DNA from 2 places in the Paenibacillus sp. FSL R5-0345 genome. Region 2 is predicted to be linked to the other one. Evidence: riboswitches for the same ligand, from Rfam matches in the RefSeq annotation. Region 2 holds a riboswitch; the other holds the start of a gene.

Region 1 (3,337 bases), 520 kb from region 2:
ACAGCGACGGTATCACTCTTACCTTCAACGACAATTAATTCCTTAATCATATCTCTTGACTCCTTCCAAAAAAAGCAAAAAAGAAGAGGTTTCGCTCCTCTTCTTTTGGTTAAAGAATTTATAAGTGATGAGCGGTTGCTCTGCGATCAACGAAATGATCATCTGGCGTTCCTTAACGGTTATCATCACTATAGCTTATCAAAGAATAATTTGCAAAAGCTTCCGAACTAATTTAACTCCGGCTTCACAGGTCCAATCACATAAACGGTACGTGATTTACGACCGAAATTACGCACATGGCTCAGTGAATCGTAATAGACATCTACTTTATTGCCTTTAATGGCACCGCCAGTATCTTCAGCTCGGCGGAATCCAAGCCCCTCAATATATACCCACCAGCCAATAGGGATTACATTCGGGTCTACTGCAATTGTACGACCTTCCGTTACGCGTGTTCCGGAGGCAGTTTTGGTACCTATACCTGGCTCTTCTGATGAATAAGCTGTCATGGAGACGTTCTTAATCATCTTCTTGTACTCAAAGTCTACGCCAGCCTTACTTGTGACGTTATTAGTCTTGGCGCTAACCTTAGCCGTTTTGGAAGTAGTGTTTGATTTGGAAGTTGTTGTAGTCTTAGCTACAGCCGGCTTAGGAAGTGGTTTGGTACCAACGGCAATAACTTTATCTTTCGTTACCGTTTGTACTTCCTTACCAATCATGCGCATAGAGGCCAGTTCTCCGTCTTGGTAGATCTTTTCAATATGCTGAATCATGACGCCTGGTTTGCCTGCCTGTGCCACTCTAACTGTTCCCACAGTAAGGGAGGGGTCTGCTGTCTTGATGACTCTGAAGGGTAAGTTAGTTGTCCGCTGTACAGTCTGTTTGTTGATGCGAACAATCTTAATCTCCATATTGGCAGAAATGGCGGTGTCTAACGAAGGGAAAATCTTATCATGACCTTCTAGGGTGATGCCCATTTTGTCAATTGCTTTACCGATTGTATCCTCGGTTGTATATAACGTTTTTGTTGCTCCGTCCGCAATAAGGCTAATTTTCTGCGCACGATTGATAACGACACGGTCACCGTCTTTTATTTCATCACTCAGACCTAAAGATAGTTCATCATGCGGCTGCAGCGAAATTTGCTCTTTCTCCAGCACATCACCAAGAAGCGCTTCTCGCGTTTCAAGCGTCTGTGTCTGCCCGTCTATTACTAAAAATAATTGTTTGTTACTTTGACCGTGTACGTACAGCAGAATAAGTAGCGCGATAGCGACTGAAATCACGCCTGCAAGTAAAAGTACGCGAGTATTTACTTGCTCCCACCGTAGTGCGAAAGACCTGCTGGATGACTGCGAATCATGGGATACTTCTGGTTGGAATACGCCCATTCTCTCCATCCTCCTTACATAGCCCCGTCGTCAATTGTATATCATGAGGACTGAATTCCTTTGACGAAACTATTTGAGATTGTCACAGGACACGCACTTAATAACTTAGCGTCTCCTGCTCATGGATCGCCTGCTCGGCACAGCTACTCCCACCCCTGTTATATAACAGTATGTGGGCAACATTCTATTTATTCAAAAATAAAAAAGCCTAAAAAGAGTTCAATTGAGGACTCTTTCGTGGCTTCTCCAAATTCAGAATAGAGAATGCTTGTGCACGAGGTTGCCTCTCTTACTTGCGCTTACGGGGTTAGCTGTCGGGTTCGGACGAAAGAGAGACGCCCTATTTCAGGTCACCCGCTCATGGCGGTTGCCCTTAAATTCACCCCAAAGACCACGTGAAGAAATCAAATACTGTCCTGTGGCACGTCGAAGCCGTATTCAAAATACAGGCATGCGACAGGTCAATATTGGTTCCCCCGTTCTCCATACGGAGACTCAGCGAGACGATCCATGAATCAGTGGCTGTCACTATAACACAGCTCACATCACTGAAAAGATGATATCCTGTTTTGATGCATGTTGTAAAGGACGATTCAACCACGTTTAAGCAAAAATTTGGTTAAAATATTGTAATATTCAGCCGTTTTTATATTAAAAAAGTTTAATATATCGGCCATTCTCTATTTTTCGCCTGTTTTACTCCCGTTTTCACTCAATCCCAAATCGTTCCAGTGCGTTGGCATACGTTATTTTAGCCAATTCTTCCCATGTTAGCCCTTTAATTTCAGCTGCCGCCTCTGCTACCAACTTCACATGAGCACTCTCATTTCGCTTCCCGCGGAAGGGATGAGGAGTCAAATATGGAGCATCCGTTTCGATCAATAATCGGTCTAACGGGGTCTGCGCAAGCACTTCTTTTGGCACTCGTGCATTTTTGAACGTAATGGGTCCTCCAAACGATAAATGAAAACCAAGATTCAAGCACATTTTTGCCGTTTCCCAGCTTCCTGAGAATGAGTGCATTACGCCTCCAACCTCATTTGCCTTTTCCTCCCGCAAAATCCGTACAACATCTTCATGGGCATCACGGTCATGAATACAAATCGGCATCTTTAGTTCACGGGCTAGTCCGATTTGCTTGCGAAAAACCTCATGTTGCACATCCTTGGGAGAGGTATCCCAGTAATAATCCAGTCCAATTTCCCCAATAGCCACCACTTTTTTATGACTGCACAAAGAAGCGATCCAATCGAGGTCTCCTTCTTTCATATCTATCGCATCCTGCGGATGCCAGCCCACTGCAGCATAAATATAATCATAAGATTCTGCCAGCTTCATCGTAGAGGGAATCGTCTCCCGATTAAATCCGATATTAATCATCTTACTAACGCCAGCCTCTACAGCACGAGCGATAACTTCTTCGCGATCCTCGTCGAATTGAGGTGCATCCAGATGCGTATGTGTGTCAAACAGAAACATTTTTGCCGTCACTCCTTGTTGTTTTTTAACATAAGACAGTGTGAATTTCATGCCATCTATTGTATCGTCTATTTCTACGAGAAGCAGTTATTGATTTCAAAAGACGAAAACATCGTTCCTTCTTGTCAAAAATCCCATATTTTCTTGTATTATTTTGCAAAAATCTCTGCTATTGAAGATGGCAATCGTGTAAGCGCTTGTCTCAACTTATCTTGAGGAAAATACAGATGATACCTGCCACGATGAATGCCGCTAATAGAGCGTACAATATCCGACACCTCTGAAATTTCCCTCAGCTGATCATGTCGATCAAGCAGCAAGATTTGCTTATTGTCAAAGGCTTCTCCCGGACGGAACACATCATAGGGCAAATCTGTCGGAAAATCAATCTCCAAGTCATATTCCGGGTGAAGTCCCGCTGCCGCAAAACTGCTCCGAATTTCAGTAATCATATCTGTATCAAGATT
Region 2 (3,337 bases):
TTTATAATGCCTTAATCATTTATTTATTTGGTCTATTGATGTATAAAACCGATTTTTTAGAACGAGCAAGGCTTTATTATTCAAATGAACATTTATTTAAATTAGCCATCTATAGTCCTATTTTCATTCTTGAATTAGCGCCATTGCTATTCTTATTGAGGTCAAAGAAGGAGAACCTGCAGAGCATTGGATTAACTACTTCTAATACTGCAATATCTATTCTTCTAGGTATTGTTGGGGCCATTCCTTTTACCTATCAAATTATTCTAGACTTCATTCTACATAAGAAAGAAATTCAATTGGAAGGAGCAAATCTGTGGGTAGAGTTCTTAATACTCTTCATTTTCACTGCACTGCCTGAAGAATTAATGTTCAGAGGTTATATCCAGACTCGAATTACAGGCTTGATTAAGAATAAATATCTTGCCATTGTAGTGGTTGGATTATTATTTGCGTTGATGCATATTCCTTTTCAAATGAGTATGGTTAATATGACCTTTATGGATTATTTAATTACTAATTGGGTGTATATGATTCAATTGATGGTTATGCATATATATTTTGTCTATCTTTATACTCGAAATAATAATATCCTTGTCCCAATCATTAGTCATACCCTCATAGATTATATTCAATTATATATAAAGTAACTCCCACGGGAGGGTTGAAATACTGAATGTCAGCCCTCCAACTACGCTAGTTAGCTTTTCGGCCAAAGTGAGCTCCGAGGGCTATACAACGGACAAATTACCGCTGGGCAGCAAATCCTCTTGAGCAGTCATTTGCTCCCGCACATGTCTAAGCTGATCTTTCAGTACAGGAACACTCTTTTGCAGGATAATGCTAATTTGAGGTAAAGATAGCTTTAGGCCATACCACATCACTTTTACGAGCTGTTCCTCCCAAGGCAGTGCCTTGGCAGACAGAAGAGACCGGCGTGCGTAATAATCGGCGCACTGACGGATACAAGAGCGGTAAGCTTCGATAGAGAATAGCTGGCTGTCGAAGCTTTTTTGACGGAATATTTTATGAAGCTCTTTAAAAGTTCGGATAGTAACTCTCTCGGCTTCTGCTGATTGTTGTAACAACATAGAACTGAGCGCATAGATATCATTCGTATTCTTTTGAACACACTCTGCAAATATAGTTCTACGGGGCGATCCGGCAGGTAAGGGGTCAGGCATGATAAACACGATCCTTTCAGAATGGGTTATGGGATGAACCTATAATATAGAAAAGTAAGAAATGGATTTGTTGATAAGCTCGGCGGTATCAGGTTCTGGATAACTATGCTTTTGAAGCGCAATACTGGATACGGACTTAGATGGTTTATAGTATAGCCGCCCCCCTCTGGAATCTCTTCCACCGGCAACAGCTCTGTACAGACGACCTTGCTGGATATGATCTGCCAATGATTTACCCTGCAGCTTGGCTTTTAAATCCTGTAAAGCATCTTGCACTAGCTCAAACTGAGTCTGATCCCACTCTGAACCATGGGTACGTACTTTATCTATCGCTTCCTCAAGCCGGCAGTGGTATATCATTCTGAGAAAAGAACTCCATTTAATAAGGTCGAAGGTTTTAGTATTGGCTGAGATAAGACATGCCCCCCAGCTGCTACCCCCTTTACAGGTAAGTTTCAGGATGCCATACCGGCTGCCTGGATCAGCCTCCATTCCATAGTGAATAGGCTCAGGTGAATCAAAGACGAATACTTCAATGCGAGATAGTCTTCGCTGGTCCATGACAAGTTTCTCCTCCCTAGGGTTCCAAAAGCTTAAGCTCAACATGGTGAGTAAGGTTAGCCTTCTCTATACAGGCGAGCATTTCAGCTTCGTTCTCACAGACTGCGGCATGCTCCAGCCATAGTCGGAATTTCTGTTTACGTATAATGGATAAATGTAAGGGGAAGGTGCTGCGGGATCTCATTACGTACCAACCAATAGCAACGTCCTTCCAAGGTTTCTTAAAGGGGGCGAGCCACGGAAAACATTGGTGTGCGGACCAATCCTGCAGCTGCTGCTTTTCTCTGATACTTTTATATATTTCGTATATAATTCTTCGGTCCATACAGTACTCACAAGTAGAAGGGCTGCTGAAATGGCGCAAGGATTCAATTTGGTTCTGACCAAATGCATAGCCGACAATAGTTCTGTGATGATCCTCTTCGAACCATAACGCTCCAAAGCAAACATAATTTAGACTTATCGGCTCAAGCAGCCCTTGCTGAATTCCCCAATAATAGTGTTTCATTCCTTTCACCCCGTCCAGCATGCTATTACCCGGGTAGGTTCAGGTAACGCAAAAACCGCAGCAAGAGGAGGACCTCTGCTGCGGTTTTGGAATACAGGCATACACACCTGTGCCAAAGCGTGGCGGATCAAGGGTCTCTCTCTTTACGCTTACGAGGTTAGCTGTCGGATTCGGACGGTGAGAGTCGCCCTACCTATGTGAGACTTGAACAGTCTCCTTCGGATTCACCCCAAGTAGGCCATGTGGCCCGATGGTTCCCCCGTTCCCTGCAAATACAGGAACTCAGCGTTGATTGTATTTCGTGAAATAGATTCAATCCGAATCATACTCTTTTCAAGGTGTTTCTGTAAAAGCAGAAAGTGTTCTTTTGAGCGCAATTTGAACCGTATCCTACCAACTGCGACGAAAAATCCTGCCAAATAGGTATTTATTGCGTGTTATCGAGCTTCTTCCTCGTTTAATCTCGACTTCTCGTTTCCTTTCCTATATAGGCGATTTTTGGTGATTTCTCCAGCTGTGGTGAATAAAATCACAGAGTCCGTCCGCTTTTCGCTAATTGATTCAAATTCGAGTAAACAAGAGATATAGAGAGATTGAATATCAAGTAAGCGCTATCCAATGCGAAAATAGTTTTTAATTTGCATTATTTTGGCATCAATCACGTTTTACAATACTTCCTGCATAAGGGTATGATTACTCCTGTTTCAACAACAATCGAATATTTGATCCGCTTAATTTCCGGTAAGGAAAGCGGGGGAACCAACAATCGGCAGACGATGTGAGAGTCGGAAGCCGGTTATGGGGTGAATCCTGTAGAGGATGCGAGTGAGCTCGCATCCTCTACAGGTAGGGCGACTCTCACCGCCCGAATCCGACAGCTAACCTCGTAAGCGTATGGAGAGAGGATGAGTGCAATGTGACCGCTAGCGAGCCACAGAGGAGAATCCTTTGTGGCTTTTTGCTGTGCTTTTTTAAGCAAAGCATTTATGGAAAACCTCAGGAAGAGGTCGTTATATTCATCATTAGCGGTAGCTTTTCTTTCAAGACCAGGGTGATCAAGCTCTGATCTTACAAGCAAAGCATT

The links. Region 2 has a riboswitch for cyclic di-AMP ahead of R50345_RS02545 (hypothetical protein). Riboswitches for the same ligand answer to the same signal wherever they lie in the genome.
Region 1: another riboswitch for cyclic di-AMP. It lies ahead of R50345_RS00190 (resuscitation-promoting factor); the one in region 2 lies ahead of R50345_RS02545 (hypothetical protein).

Annotation. Positions count from the first base shown of each region.
Region 1 is NZ_CP009281.1:40,827-44,163, reverse strand. It holds gene rnmV (ribonuclease M5) at 1-50, opposite strand, end outside; gene R50345_RS00190 (resuscitation-promoting factor) at 228-1,391, opposite strand; cyclic di-AMP (ydaO/yuaA leader) riboswitch at 1,673-1,902, opposite strand; gene R50345_RS00185 (TatD family hydrolase) at 2,100-2,870, opposite strand; gene R50345_RS00180 (HD domain-containing protein) at 3,020-3,337, opposite strand, start outside.
Region 2 is NZ_CP009281.1:556,917-560,253, forward strand. It holds gene R50345_RS02530 (CPBP family intramembrane glutamic endopeptidase) at 1-650, shown strand, start outside; gene R50345_RS02535 (hypothetical protein) at 732-1,184, opposite strand; gene R50345_RS30060 (hypothetical protein) at 1,224-1,745, opposite strand; gene R50345_RS02545 (hypothetical protein) at 1,762-2,253, opposite strand; cyclic di-AMP (ydaO/yuaA leader) riboswitch at 2,386-2,551, opposite strand; cyclic di-AMP (ydaO/yuaA leader) riboswitch at 2,972-3,162, shown strand.